DNA from 2 places in the Arthrobacter sp. NicSoilB8 genome. Region 1 is predicted to be linked to the other one. Evidence: riboswitches for the same ligand, from Rfam matches in the RefSeq annotation. Region 1 holds a riboswitch; the other holds the start of a gene.
What was found. A riboswitch is a leader RNA that binds a small molecule or an ion and turns the genes downstream of it on or off. The one in region 1 is predicted to bind glycine.

Region 2: it holds a riboswitch for glycine, as region 1 does, so the genes downstream of both, gcvP (aminomethyl-transferring glycine dehydrogenase) here and LDO15_RS22505 (hypothetical protein) in region 1, are expected to answer to the same signal.

What each region holds. Positions count from the first base shown of each region.
Region 1 covers NZ_AP024656.1:58,731-66,259, forward strand. Annotated here, with positions in the region: gene LDO15_RS22470 (IS110 family transposase) at 1-31, shown strand, start outside; gene LDO15_RS22475 (hypothetical protein) at 74-268, opposite strand; gene LDO15_RS22480 (nucleobase:cation symporter-2 family protein) at 508-2,007, opposite strand; gene LDO15_RS22485 (hypothetical protein) at 2,306-2,569, opposite strand; partial or broken gene LDO15_RS22490 (serine hydroxymethyltransferase) at 2,836-2,997, opposite strand; gene gcvH (glycine cleavage system protein GcvH) at 2,994-3,377, opposite strand; gene gcvT (glycine cleavage system aminomethyltransferase GcvT) at 3,405-4,553, opposite strand; gene LDO15_RS22505 (hypothetical protein) at 4,566-4,880, opposite strand; glycine riboswitch at 5,030-5,128, opposite strand; gene LDO15_RS22510 (sugar ABC transporter substrate-binding protein) at 5,630-6,562, shown strand; gene LDO15_RS22515 (amidohydrolase family protein) at 6,976-7,529, shown strand, end outside.
Region 2 covers NZ_AP024655.1:861,845-869,373, reverse strand. Annotated here, with positions in the region: gene gcvP (aminomethyl-transferring glycine dehydrogenase) at 1-2,377, opposite strand, end outside; glycine riboswitch at 2,535-2,633, opposite strand; gene LDO15_RS03950 (TetR family transcriptional regulator) at 2,862-3,401, opposite strand; gene LDO15_RS03945 (MFS transporter) at 3,470-5,056, shown strand; gene LDO15_RS03940 (DNA starvation/stationary phase protection protein) at 5,159-5,638, opposite strand; gene LDO15_RS03935 (cytochrome P450) at 5,950-7,116, shown strand; gene LDO15_RS03930 (hypothetical protein) at 7,242-7,529, opposite strand, start outside.

The DNA.
Region 1 (7,529 bases):
CGCTAACGACACGGTCCCGAGGACGGCTTGACAGATATAGAAGATTCGGATCATCAGTGACAGGGCAGGAAAGTCATACCGGGTCCAGCGACCATGTCCCCGGCGGTCGGGAACCCAATAAATGTAACGGGCAGCCCGGTGGCTGGTCGGTTTCGACAATGACCTGGCGGCGCCCGTTCTCCAGCACGGTGGCGGAGATGACGCGGTAGTCGGGCAGGTTGAAGATGCTGGTGGCAGCGTCAGCCGCCGCCCCGGTAGGCTCAGTCAAGGCTCGTGGTCCTGTTCCTGGTTTGAATGCTTAGACACACTCATCCCAGCAGGGCCACGGGCCCCTTTTTTAGCTACGACACGGAATCAATTCCCCACCAACCTTGAAGAGCCGTCTAAGGAGTCCGAGAGAGACAAAGCAGGCGACCGAACTCGGCCGCAATTGACCCTGCACGAACGACGTGTGGCCCCCTCTTCTGAGGAATCGGGGGCCACAAGTGTCTGGGAGCGCCCCGGCGCCTAGTGTTCCGGGGACTTCTGGGCAAACTGGACGGGGACTTCCGTGCCCTCAGCGTCGATCAGCTTGCCGCCTTCGAACCGGTCGCCGTCGGCCAGGCACTTGAGGTCGTCTTCGGTCACCACCCGTCGCCCGGTACCCGCCACGGTGATCGACTGGTTCTCCGAGTTGCCCGCTTTGAAGTGGTTGAAGAGCAGGTTTAGGCAGATGGCCATGATGGCGGCAGAGCTGATGCCCGAGTGGAAGATGGTGGCAAACCAGGGCGGGGTCTTATCGTAGAACGTGGGTGCGACGATCGGGATCATGCCGAAGCCGATGGAGGCGGCCACGATGATCAGGTTCATGTTGTTCCGGTACTCCACTTTAGCTAGTGTCCGGATTCCGCTGGCGGCGACGGTGCCGAAGAGAACTATGCCAGCACCGCCTAGCACGGCGGTGGGGACGGCTGCAACGACTCGGCCAAGTATCGGAAGCAGGCCCAGGAGAACCAGGATGAGACCGCCGGCTGCCACCACGTAACGGCTTTTCATCTTGGTGACGGCGACGAGTCCGACATTTTGGGCGAAGGCGCTCTGGGGGAACGAACCGAAAATTGGTGCCACCAGGCTGGAAACCATATCCGCGCGCAACCCAGCTGCGATGCGCTTGGAATCTGTTTTGGTGCCGATGATTTCGCCGACGGCCAGGATGTCGGCCATGGTTTCGGTCAGGATAACGACCATCACGATCACCATGGAGATGATGGCTGCGATCTCAAACGTGGGGATGCCAAGGTGGAAGGGCGTGGGAAACGCGACGACTGGGCCGTCGCCCACCTTCGAGAAGTCCGCCATGCCGACGACAACGGAGACTAGGGTTCCGATCACCATGGCGAGGAGGATGGACAGGCGGGAAATCGTTGCCCTGCCTACCTTACTCAGCACGAGGACCAGGGCAAATGTCAAGGCGGCCAGACCGAGGTTAGCCATGCTGCCGTAGTCCTCGGCCTTTTTGTTCCCGCCCATGGCCCAGTTCGCCGCCACCGGCATGAGCGTCAGGCCGATAGTGGTGATAACGGTGCCGGTCACCACGGGTGGGAAGAATCGGACGATCCTCGAAAAGACGGGCGCGATCAGGAGACCGATGGCTGCGGACGCGATGACCGCACCGAACACGGCCGGAAGCCCGCCGCCGCCAGTCACGATGGCGACCATAGTCGCGACGCTGGAGAACGACACTCCCTGCACCAATGGTAATTGGCAACCAAAGAACGGGAGGCCGATAGTCTGCAGGAGCGTTGCCAGGCCCCCCACAAAGAGAGCGGCGGCGATCAGGATGCCGATGTCGTTAGGCGCTAGACCGGCAGCCTGACCGACGATAAGGGGAACGGCGATAATGCCGCCATACATGCTCAGGACGTGCTGGAAGCCGTAAGCGAAGCTGCTCCCGATGGAGACCCGTTCGTCTTCAGGCCGGTTACTTGGCCGCTTGGTACCAGCCTTGGAGGGACTTTTCTGGTTCATGGTGAACTCTCTGATTCATGACAGACGTCTTCGTCTGCTCAACATTGTCTGGCTAACAAGATGATGGGAGATCCTTCTGTGGATTTTGGTCCAGAGAACGGTCGTGTGGAGGTCCCGCAGGGCCCGATGAGTGGACAAGACACGGTCGGGTGAACCTGAGGTTGCTGCGGGCTTAGCAAATGCCCGCGAAGCCGGTCAACGCGACGGAGCGCAGGCGTCGTCGCGCCGGAACGGGGAAAATTGGGCGCGCGTTCGCAAAATTGACTTCCAGAATAGCCCAGCATCGACGTGGTGTGCATCACACTGCCGCGCGTAGAAGTGGTGATTCGGGTAGGTGAACGCCATCGGATCTGACTTCCAGAGTTTGCCCGTAGGGAACGTCGCTACTTAACTCGGCTGTGTAAGTCGAATGGTCATGTCTGGTGAGAAGTATGCCGGAGGATGGTCGCTCTAGGGCGGCAAGGATGAGCAGTCCGACGGCTTCATTGATTGATTCTTGGACGCTTTCGGCGTCGAGGGCGGTGATGCGGATTGCTGTTGGACTAACTTGTTCGGTGGTCATCTACGGACTTTCGTGCAAAGGGGGCGGCGCCTTTGGCCTCTCCTCTGAATCATGCGGGAGGTTCAAGACGATGGATACGAACGGGCGTGGCATCGCCGTCGATAGCAGGAAGATTCCACTTCCAGCTCTTCGGGCGCTGTTCTTTACCGCTTGAGGAGGCGCTCTGTCCTTCCCGGTTGACCTGTTCGGGCAGGCGAAAGGACGCCAATTTGCTCCCGTGGTACGGAGCATCCATCCACTGAAGAGCCGGCCCCTTCCGCGCCGGGCGCGGTGTGGTTATCCGAGGCGATCATCTCCAGGCCGTCCCGCTGGCGGGTGAGCTCGGCTCCGATCTTCGCAGCGATCTCCGGATCCAGCGCGGACAGGTCCGCGTCTAAGGACGGGGACCCTACCTGCTCAAACGCGACGGTAGCCGCTGGGCCGTTCACAGTTCGCCACCGTTCATGGACGCGTACTCCTGGGCGGAGAGCAGCGGGCCTTCGGCGGTCACGGCCACCTTGAACAGCCAGCCGGCGCCGTATGGATCGCTGTTGATCAGCGACGGGTCGTCGACGACGGCGGGGTTGATGGCGGTGACCTTGCCGGTCACCGGTGCATACAGGTCCGAGACGGACTTGGTCGATTCGACCTCGCCGCAGGTCTCCCCCGCTGTCACCTTTGTGCCGACCTCGGGCAGGTCCACGTACACAATGTCACCCAAGGCATCCGCGGCCACGGCCGAAATACCAATGCCAACCGGGCCGGACCCGTCAGCGGCAACCCACTCGTGCTCTGCGGAGTACTTCAGTTCAGCAACAACCTTGCTCAATTTGCTTCCTGTCTTCGGAGGGAGAATCTACTTTTGGCGCTTGTAGAAAGGCAGTACGACAACTTCGAAGGGCTCGGTCTTGCCACGTACGACAATGTCCACGAGGGTGCCGGGTTCGGTGTGCTTGACATCGACGTAGGCCATGGCAATCGGGTAGCCCAAGGTGGGTGAGGGCTGGCCGGAGGTAACTTCGCCGATCAAACCGCCATTTCTGAGAACTGCATAGAGGCCCCGCGCGGCTCGCCGTCCGAGGCCCTTGAGCCCGACGAGTTTCTGGCCAATAGTTGTGCCGACGCCGGCTTCCTTCTTGGCGGCCAGCGCGGACTTGCCGATGAAGTCGCCCTCCTTGGACAGCGCGATGACGGAGCCCAGGCCGGCAGCGTATGCATTGCCATACCGGGAGAGTTCGTTGCCGTAGAGCGGCATGCCGGCCTCGAGCCGGAGCGAGTCGCGGGACGCGAGTCCGGCGGGCGTCAGCTCGCCCTCTTCGGCGATGGCGACGAGCGCCTGCCAGAGGGCTGAGGCGGCGTCGTTTCCGACGAAGATCTCAAAGCCGTCCTCACCGGTGTAGCCGGTGCGGGCCAGCAGGAGGTCCTGGCTGGCGCCGCCGAACATGAACGAAACCTCCACGGCGGCGTAATACTTCAGGCCGGTCACGAGGTCGTGCTGACCGGCGGGGATCAGGCGCAGCAGGATCTCCTGGGCCTTGGGCCCCTGCACGGCGATCAGCGAGGTCTCGGCGGAGGCGTCCAGGACGGTGACATCGAACCCTGATGCCCGTACGGCGAGGGCTGCGGCGACCACCGTGGCGTTGCCCGCGTTGGGGACCAAGAGGAACTTGTCAGTGCCGTCGGTCCCCGCCGGGCGGCGGTAGGTGATGAGGTCGTCGATGATGCCGCCGTCCTCCTGGCAGATCAGCGAGTACTTGGCCTTGCCGATCGCCATCGCGGAGATCTTGCCGACGAGGGCGTAGTCGAGGAAGGCTGCGGCGTCGGGGCCGGTGACCCAGACTTCGCCCATGTGGGAGAGGTCGAACAGGCCCGCGGAGTTGCGGACGGCGTGGTGCTCGGCGAGTTCGGAGCTGTACTTCAGCGGCATCTGCCAGCCGCCGAAGTCAGTGAAGGAGGCGTCGAGCTTCTTGTGCTCTTCGTACAGGGCCGTGTAGTTCTCAGGCATCGTTGGCTGTCCTTAGTTGGCGGAGTCGTCCGAGCGGACCTCGAAGGCTTCGAGGGGAGGGCAGAAGCAGATCAGGTTGCCGTCCCCTGCAGCACCGTCGATCCGTCCGACCGGCGGGAAGTACTTGTCCTGCTTGAGCGTGTGGACAGGGAAGACGCCCTGCTCGCACGGGTACTCGCGGGTCCGGATGTCCTTCGGAACGGCGATGTCCACCGCGGCATCGACGGTGTCGTAGCCGTAAGCCTTCAGCATGTCGTCGACGTCGGTCTGGCGGCGCGCGCCGATGTGCCCGTCCGAAAATAGGGATTTAGATGAATGAACCGCCATGAGGAACTCCACAATTCAGGGATATGAGCCACGAATATTCAGGTTCCTCCCCGCTCTGTATTGGACCTGAGAGTTTTCGCGTCCCCTGTGGTTACAGGGCACCGCTTGCACCGTCGGTGAGTCGAGGTTCCAACTACGTTCAGAGTTGCCTCACCGCGGCGGTACGGGGGCCTGAGAGATTCCTGGGGAGGATTTGCTCCTACGGCGCCTGCTTGTATCTACTTGCAGGGCTCTCCCGCCGCGATCAACAGCTGTATCACTTGTGAGTGATATGTCTCACACAATAACCGACCTCGGATAGGAGCGGGAGGTGAGGATGCAAAAAATGCAACCGTGAGGGTGTTGTAAAAAATGCAACTTAGGGCTTGTGCAGAAAATGCAACTGGGGGTTGTGGAACCCAAGATTTCGTTGCTAGAACTTATCGCAACGCATCCGGTGGAGGAATCTAATTGGAGCTTGCGGCATCCAGTTCAGTTATCCCGCAGCTTCGCACGATGCGGATATGTGCTGAAGATAAAAGGGAAGTATGTGGAATCAAAAGCATTTAGGATCAAGTTTGTCCGATTCCAAAAATGCTAATAGATATTATCTAAGCAGGCTTTTCCTGCGACACCAGTCAGTGTCCGGCAGGGGGCTAGGTTATAACGAGTTTGTACTCTACATTCAGCCTGCTTGTCTCTAGCACATGCCAGTAAGGTCGCTACGGGTGGTCCGCTACGACTGAGAAATAACAATCAAGGAGATCAGTATGAGTGACAAGTCCACTCTTGTTGGTGCAGGAAAAACCATTGCCTCAATGACCAATGGGTTCAATATCTATACTCGATACTTGTCGAGTGGTGTGCAGAAAGGACTCGAAGGGACCGGGTACTCCTACGTCGGCCGGCAGTCCGGGTTCGACAGCGGCCGCGAACTGGCGAACTTCGAAGAGCTGATCGAAATGGGCGTCGATGGAATCGTCATCATGCCGCATCAGCTGGAGTCTGCAGCTCGTGGCGCCGAACTCGCCGCAAAAGCTGGAATTCCCGTCGTTAGCCTGCTCCGTTTCGGCCCCGGTCCGCTGGACCCCTACATTGTTGGGTCCGTTCGCCAGGATGACCGCGTTCCGGACATCGCCGAGTGGGTAACCGAAAACACCGATCCCTGTGAAGTCCTCCTCGTACCCAGCGTCCTGGGACAGGGCTTCTCGGAGGAATACACCAAGACCCTCGAAGAATCATTTGAGAAGTTCGGCGGCGGCAAATGGAAGATCGTTGGCGCCGCTGAAGGCCGATACGACCGCTTCAAGTCCGCTGCGGCCGTAGAGGGTCTCTTGCGGGAACACCCCAATGCAAAGGTCATCATCGATTACGCCGCAGAAATGGCCATCGGTATTGCCCAGTACCTGAAGAAGACTGGCCGGACCGACATCGTCACGATTACCAGCGACTGCACCGAGGAAATGATCCCCTGGGTCAAGAACGGCGGCATCACCGCATCGCGCTACTACTCCCCGGCCTGGCACGGCCTTACGGGCGTCGAGGTTCTTCGAAACTACCTCGAGAATGGCGTGAAAGAACTGGAAGCCGTTCAGGTTCCCGTTGCCGACGTCATCGTCACAAAGGAAAACATCGATGAATGGACCGCAAAGCAGCCGGTGTGCTACGAGGAATACTTTGCCAATGTAGTGCGCATCCCCTAGTTACCGAAGTCCTAAGCAGCCATAACAAGAGGTTGCTAGTTAGGGATATTAGGTTGTTTGGGAATCCTCGGGGAGCTGATTACGCATTTAGTTATGACAGACCCGGATGCAGCACTTCGACTTTACGACTGCCCGACCACGCAAGGACGCTGTGGACGGTCAGTGCGAGGTGCACACAGCATTCAGTTATGGCAGGACCGGAAGCAGCTTTCATCTTTTGACTACCCCACCACGGACGCTGTGGGCCGTCAGAACGAGATGTGCACAACTACAAGTAATTCGGATTAGATTTCGGCCCACCCTGCTCTCTCGATAGCGATGAGAAATCCCGTCCCTCGTCCCGTGCGGCGAGCGATTGCCGGCGCTTGGATTAACCGCAGCAGACCCGGACGCAGTGACAGTTGGGATAAGCCATGGTCACTGAGGGCAGGGTGGGACCGAAAGAAAGAGGCGACTATATTGTGAACGACTTGCTGATTGAGGGAGCACGGCTTTGGACTGGTGGACCTCTTCAAAATATTCGCATTGACGGGTCACACATAGTGTCGGTGATTCCTCAATCAGAGGACCAGGCGCTGAAACTCAGCTGCGGTCCTGCCAGGAGAACCCTGCGGCTCGACGGGCGACTTGTGTTTCCTGGTTTCGTCAATATCCACGCACATTTGGACAAAGCCATGATGGCCGATCGTTTTAGAAATGAAAGCGGGACCATTGACGAGGTCCGCAGAAATATGAAGAAGGCCAAATCATCCTTCACCTACGATGACGTCCGGGAGCGCGCTTCCAGAGCCTTGCAAAGATGCGTTGAGCATGGCGTAACTGCAGTCCGAACCCACGTCGATATAGACCCAACTGTCGGCTTGACCAGCCTGCGTGCGCTCCTGTCCCTCAAAGAAGACTTTCAGAAAAGTATCGACCTGCAGATCGTGGCTTTCCCACAGGAAGGCATACAAGAATATCCTGGAAC
Region 2 (7,529 bases), on a different replicon from region 1:
GGAAGGAGTCGTTCAGGCGGGTCGCGATGTAGTTCGCCGCGAGGAGGGCCGACTTGGTGGCCTCGGTGAGGCCCCGGCCGCCCATGAGCTTCACGTAGGCCCAGGAGATCGGCAGCACGCCGGCCGAGCCGTAGCGGGAGGCGGAGATCGGGGTGCCGTCGGCACCGTTGGCCGGGTCTGCGGCGTTCCCCGGCATGAACGGCGCCAGGTGCGCCTTGGCCGCGACCGGGCCGACGCCGGGGCCGCCGCCGCCGTGCGGGATGCAGAAGGTCTTGTGCAGGTTCAGGTGCGAGACGTCGCCGCCGAACATACCGGGCTGGGCCAGCCCGACGAGGGCATTGAGGTTGGCGCCGTCGATGTAGACCTGGCCGCCGGCGGCGTGGATGGCGTCGCAGACCTCCCGGACGTCGGCGTCGTACACCCCGTGGGTGGACGGGTAGGTGATCATGATCGCGGACAGTGCGTCCTTGTGCAGTTCAATCTTGGCCTGCAGGTCGGCGTGGTCGATCGTTCCGTCGCTGGCGGTGGCGACGACGACGACCTTCATGCCGGCCAGCACGGCCGAGGCCGCGTTGGTGCCGTGCGCGGAGGCCGGGATCAGGCAGACGTTGCGCTGCGCGTCGCCGCGGGAGTGGTGGTAGCCGCGGATGGCCAGCAGGCCCGCGAGCTCGCCCTGGGATCCGGCGTTGGGCTGGATGGAGACCTGGTCGTAGCCGGTGATCTCGGTCAGCTGGGCTTCGAGGTCCTCGATCAGTTCGCGCCAGCCGGCGGTCTGGGATTCGGGGGCGAAGGGGTGGATGGAGGCGAACTCCGGCCAGGAAATGGCTTCCATCTCGGCCGTGGCGTTCAGCTTCATGGTGCAGGAGCCCAGCGGGATCATGGTGCGGTCCAGGGCGAGGTCGCGGTCCGAGAGGCGGCGGATGTAGCGCAGCAGCTGGGTTTCGGAGCGGTGGGTGTTGAATACCGGGTGCTGGAGGTAGTCGGAGGTGCGCTCGACGGCGGGGTCCAGGCCGAAGCCATCTACGGAATCCACCACGCTGGCGCCGAACGCGGCGATGACGTCGGCGACGACAGCCACAGTCGTGGCCTCATCGGCGGAGATGCCGACGGTGTCGGCGTCGATGGCGCGCAGGTTGATGCCCTTGGCCTCCGCGGCCGCGATGATCTCAGCCGCCCGGCCCGGCACGGAGACGGTGATGGTGTCGAAGAAGGAAGAGTGCAGCACGTGAAGGCCGGCGGCCTTCAGTGCGGCGGCGATGGTCTTGGCGTGGACGTGGACCGACTCGGCAATTGCCTTCAGCCCGTCCGGGCCGTGGTAGACGGCGTAGAAGGAGGCCACGATGGCCAGCAGCGCCTGCGCGGTGCAGATGTTGGACGTGGCCTTCTCACGGCGGATGTGCTGCTCGCGGGTCTGCAGGGCCAAGCGGTAGGCCGGGACGCCGGCGTTGTCCTTGGAGACACCCACGAGACGGCCGGGCATGGAGCGCTCGAGGCCCTTCTGAACGGCCATGTAGGCCGCGTGCGGGCCGCCGAAGAACAGCGGCACGCCGAAGCGCTGGGCGGAGCCGACGGCGATGTCTGCGCCCTGCTCGCCCGGGGGCGTGATGAGGGTCAGGGAGAGCAGGTCGGCCGCGACGGTCACGAGGGCGCCGCGTTCCTTGGCCTCGGCGATCACGGCGGTGTGGTCGAACACCAGGCCGGAAACACCCGGCTGCTGCAGGACGATGCCGTTGATCACGCCGTCGGGAAGGCCTTTGGAGAGGTCGGCGACCTCGACCTCGAAGCCGAGGGCCTCGGCGCGGCCCTTGACGATCGCGATGGTCTGCGGGAGGCAGTCGGCATCCAGGACGGTCTTGCCGTCGTGGGCCGTCTTGTTCTTGTTGGCGCGGCGCATCATCAGCACGGCCTCGGCGACGGCGGTGGCTTCGTCCAGCAGCGAGGCGTTGGCGATCGGCAGGCCGACGAGGTCCTGGACCATGGTCTGGAAGTTCAGCAGGGCCTCGAGCCGGCCCTGGGAGATTTCCGGCTGGTACGGCGTGTACGCGGTGTACCAGGCGGGGGCTTCGAGGATGTTGCGGCGGATCACCGGCGGGGTGAGGGTGTCGTAGTAGCCCTGCCCGATCATCTGCACGGCGGTCTTGTTCTTCGCGGCCAGCTTGCGCAGTTCGGCGAGGACTTCCACTTCGCTGAGGGCTGCGGCGAGCGCGAGGTCGGAGTCCTGCCGGATATCCTTCGGAACAGCGGTGTCCACCAGTGCGTCGACGGTGTCGTAGCCGACAGCCTTCAGCATGGCGTCGACGTCGGCCTGGCGGCGGGCGCCGATGTGCCGGTCAACGAAGGACGTGGAGGCTGGGGTAACAGTCACAAGGAACTCCATAACTCAGGCGGCGCAGGGTACGCCACATTGATTCGGGTTCCTCCCCGCTCTGTATTGGACCTGAGAGTTTCCGCGCAGCCATGCGTGTGAGTGGCTTCGCTTGCACCGTCGGTGAGCACAGCGCGCCAAGGACGCGCTTGCTACTTTCCAGAGGTGCCTTGCCGCGGCGGTACTTGGGCCTGAGAGATTCCTGGGGAGGATTTGCTCCTACGGCGCCTGCTTGTACCTACTTGCAGGACTCTCCCGCCGCAGATCAAAGGCGTATTCAGTTGGGGGTGACAACAGTCACAGATCCCATTGTCCTATGCCGGGCGCGCGTCCGCAAACTGCCGGCCGCTGCGGGCCCCAGGTTACGGACGGCGAGCCACTCCCGAAGGGTCCGCCAACGCGATTTCGCGGGATCTCCGCCGGGTCGCCGTAGCCGCATAAACGCCCCCCCGGGACGTTTTCGGCGACCGGGCGGGCGCCGGGGGCGCTCCCGGGCTCAGCGGCGCAGTTTCTCGACGGCGGCCAGGAGACTTTCGACATCCGCCTCGATTTCAGCAGGCGGGCCGGCGGGGCCCCGGCCCAGCATGGCGTTGAAGTACAGCCCGTCCCCCATATAGAGGACGGCCTTCGCCGCGGCGGGCCCGACGTCGGCCGCCAGCAGTTCCAGCCAGCTCGCCTGGCCGGCGGCGAAGCGGCGCTGGGTTTCCTCGTGCGCCACCTCAGCCAGCCGGGTGGCCGCCACGAACACCCGGTCCATGGGCGTATCCGCCCACACCGAGGACTTGATGAAGTACGCCGCCGCTCCTTCCGGAGCCGCCGCCATGGCCGCGACGTCCGCCGCCAGGAGCCGGTCGAGACGTTCCAGGAGGACCGCGATCATCGCCTCCTTGGTCGGGAAGTGATAGAGCAGGCCGCCCTTGGACACGCCGGCCCGGCGGGCGACGGCGTCCAGCGTCGCGGCGCGTTCACCCACTTCGATGAGCAGGGATTCGAAGGCATCGAGGACGGCCTCGCGGGCCACGGGTTTCCTGGGCATGCTTCCCATCATGCCTGTCCGTACCCGCATTTCTTAACTGTACCGTCCAGACGGTATAGTTACGATGCATGAGCACTTCATCGATCACGACGGCAACCAGCACCACGGCGCCTTCGCGGCCCCAGGCGCCCTGGCGCGACTGGGTGGCGCTGGCCCTGCTGATGTTCCCCGTCCTGCTGGTGGCCGTGGACAACACCGCGCTGACGTTCGCCCTGCCGGCCATCGCCCGCAGCCTGTCCGCCTCCGGCGTCCAACTGCTCTGGATTATCGATGCTTATCCCCTGGTGCTGGCCGGACTGCTGGTCGCAATGGGCAGCCTGGGCGACAGGATCGGCCGGCGCAGGCTCCTCTTTGTGGGCAGCGCCGGCTTTGCCGCGGTCTCGGCCGCGACGGCGTTCGCGCCGAGCGCCGAATGGCTGATCGCCGGCCGCGCCGGCCTTGGCCTCTTTGGCGCCATGCTCATGCCGTCCACGCTCTCCCTGATCCGCAACATCTTTCCGCAGCCCAACCGGCGACGCCTGGCAGTCGCGATCTGGGCCGCGGGATTCTCCGGCGGCGCCGCACTCGGCCCGATTGCCGGCGGCTGGCTCGTGGAACACTTCTGGTGGGGCGCCGTCCTGCTGGTCGCGGTGCCGATCATCCTGCCGCTGCTGCTGCTCGGGCCGGCGCTGATCCCGGAGTCCCGTGACCCGAAGCCAGGCCGCGTAGACGTGCCCAGCATCATCCTGTCCCTCTTGGTGATGGTGCCTGTGGTCTACGGGATCAAGGCACTCGCCACCCACGGGCCGGCACCGGAGGCGTTCGCGGGCATCGGCGTCGGCCTGTTCATGGGCTATGTCTTCATCCGCCGGCAGCACGCCCTGGCCGGAGGCCACAGGACAGGCCACAGCACAGCGCCGATGCTCGATGTGAGCCTCTTTGGCAACCGGATCTTCAGCACGGCAATCATTGCCAACGTGCTGGCGCTGTTCTCCTTCAACGGCTTCATCCTGTTCCTGGCTCAGCATCTGCAACTGCTGGAGGGGCAGTCCCCCTCGGCCTCCGGTGTCGCCATGGTCCCGGCCCTGATCGCCACGGTCGTGGCGGGCCTGCTGGTGGTCCCGCTGGTGCGGAGGGTCCGGCCCGGCTTCGTGGTGGCCGGTGGCCTGCTGCTGAGCGCGGCCGGCTATTTCATGGTGGCCTTCGGCGACCACAGCCACGGGCCCTCCCTGCTACTGGCCGCGCTCCTGGTTCTGTGCCTGGGCGTGGGCGCCGCCGAGACAATCTCCAACGACCTGATCCTGGGCGCGGCACCCGCGGACAAGGCGGGCGCCGCAGCCGCTATTTCCGAGACCGGCTATGAGGTGGGGTCCCTGCTGGGCACGGCGATCCTCGGCTCCATCCTGACGGCCTCGTACCAGGGCAATCTCCGGCTGCCCGACGGGGTGTCCGGGCTGGTCCCGGCCGCGGCCACCAGCCAGGCCGGCGAAACCCTCGCCGGCGCGGTGGAACTCGCCCGGATGCTTCCCGCTCCCCTGGCGGAGGCGGTAACGGCGGCCGCGCGCACCGCGTTCGACTCGGGCGTGCACGTCACAGCGGCAATCGCCTTGGTCCTGATGTCCGGGGCCTGCGTCCTCGCCGCTGTTGTGCTCCGGAAGGTGCCCAAGGCAAGATAGCGGCCTCGGAGCGCTAAACACAGGAGTCCGGCACCGGAAAATCCCGGTGCCGGACTCCTGTCCCAATGAGCGCGCGTGGGGGGCGGGCAGTCGCGCCTGCCCTTACTTGTTGTCCGGAGTGGTCACGCTGGCGTTTGCCCGCATGGTCTCGGCATTCACCAGCCAGGCGTACTGCTCCAGCTTGGCGATGAACGCGTGCAGGAGGTCGGCGGTGGTGGGGTCTTCCTCGTCCACTTCGTCATGGACTTTGCGCATCGTGCCGACGGCTGCTTCGAGGGCCGCGACAATCCGCTCGATGGCGTCCTTGGTGTTGATCAGGCCCGCGGGGAACTCGGCGAGTGCGGTGGACTTGGAAACCGTTGAGCTGCGTCCGTCCGGCAGGGCGTGGAGGGCGCGCATGCGTTCGGCGAGGTCGTCCGCGAAGTCCCGGGCGGCGTCGATGATCTCATCCAGCTGAAGGTGGAGGTCCCGGAAGTTGGTTCCGACGATGTTCCAGTGCGCCTGCTTGCCCTGGAGGTGGAGTTCGATCAGGTCCACTAGGACTGCCTGCAGGTTGGCTGTCAGTGTTGGTGTTGCTTTCATGCATCCTCCTGGATAGAACCGGTACCGTGCGGGCCTCGCGCGCCACGTTCTGGCGCACCGGCCGATGATTTCGACGCTACCCCAGGGCAGCTACGGGCGGCGATGGTTCCGGAAGGAATTTCTCGGTCAGCTTACTAAGTCGGCTTACTAACCGCTCCGGGGGCCGCTTAGACTCCCTTGTTGGGGTCCGGGCCTGTGCCACGGCAGCCGCCCGGCATTAGGGTGGGAGCTGACGGGGCCAAGCGGCCCGCCCCGTTGGACTGTTCCAGTGCCGGACATAACGGCCGCCCGCCTCGTCAGGAAGGCCAGCCATGGGGTCGTTTCCGGTATTTGAGCACTCGTTGAACCCGTTTCCCAACTACGAAGCCATGCGGCGCAGCGAGCCCGTTTTTCAGGACCAGGAGACCGGGGTCTGGCACGTCTTCGGTTATGACGATGTGCAGCGTGTCCTGTCCGAGCACGCCACGTTTTCGTCCCGGATCGGCGGCGACAATCCCTCCGAAACAGGCCAGCTCTTCGCCGCCAGCCTGATCAACACGGATCCGCCCCGGCACCGTCAGTTGCGTTCCCTGGTCTCCCAGGCATTCACGCCGCGGTCAGTGGAAGCGCTCGGCCCGCGGATCTCGGAGCTCACCGATGAGTTACTGGCCCCGGTAGTTGCCGCCGGCAGCACGGACCTGATCGAACAGCTGGCCTATCCTCTGCCGGTCATCGTGATCGCGGAGCTGATGGGCATCCCCGCCGCGGACCGGGACCGGTTCAAGCAGTGGTCTGACGTGATTGTCAGCCAAACCCGCCCGGGCGCCGACGAGTCCAGCCACACGGGGGCCCATCGGGAAATGGCGGAGTACTTCATGGGCATGATCGAGCAGCGGCGCCGGGAGCCGGGCCCTGATTTGATCAGCGCGCTCCTCGCGGCCGAGATTGACGGACAGAAACTCAGTGTCATCGAGCTGCTCGGGTTCTGCAGCCTGCTGCTCGTGGCAGGCAATGAGACCACCACCAACCTGATCGGCAACGCGGTGCTGTGTTTCACCGAAGCGCCAGGCACGGCGGAACGCCTGATCGCCGAACCGGGTCTGCTCCCGCTGGCGATCGAGGAGGTGCTGCGCTACCGCTCCCCCGTGCAGTCCATGTACCGGATCTCCGCCGTCGACACGACGCTGGGTGACCGGTCCGTCCCCGCGGGGTCGCCGGTTGTGGCCTGGATCGGTTCGGCGAACCGCGACGGCGGTCAGTTCCCGCACCCTGACGTGTTCGACGTCGGACGCGCACCAAACCGACACCTCGCCTTCGGGCAGGGCATCCACTTCTGCCTCGGGGCTCCTCTGGCCCGGCTCGAGGCCAGGATCGCGTTGCAGGCCGTTCTCTCACGGTTGCCCGGGCTGGCCGTGGCTCCCGAAGCGCAACTGGAGCGGATGGATAGCACGATCGTCTACGGGGTGAAGCAGCTTCCCGTGTCCTGGCAGGCTGCCTGACGGCGAGCGCCGCACGGGACGCTACATCCGGACCAAGCTGGACGGCCGGGCCTACCGATCCGGCCCGGCTTCAACTCGCCAACCCGCACGGCACCGCGACTTGACCCCGAGGCGCCGCACCGGCCTCACCAGAAGTGCGCGACGTCCACCACGAGTCGAGACCCGGCACCTGGCCCCGGCAGGGCAAAGACCCGGAACGGCAACCGCGCGCGGACGCCGAGGCCGAGGGTGCTGTAGCCTTCGAAGCTGCCAGCCCACGCCACCTGCCGAAACGTCTGGTAACCGGTCACGTTGGAGAGTTCATTCTTGTCCGCCGGGCTGTAGGTGGGATTGCCGGCGTCGTCATAAGCGGGCGCATTGACCGTGAGCTGAATGAAAGCCTGGCCGCGCAGCGGAACCGGCAGACCGGACCC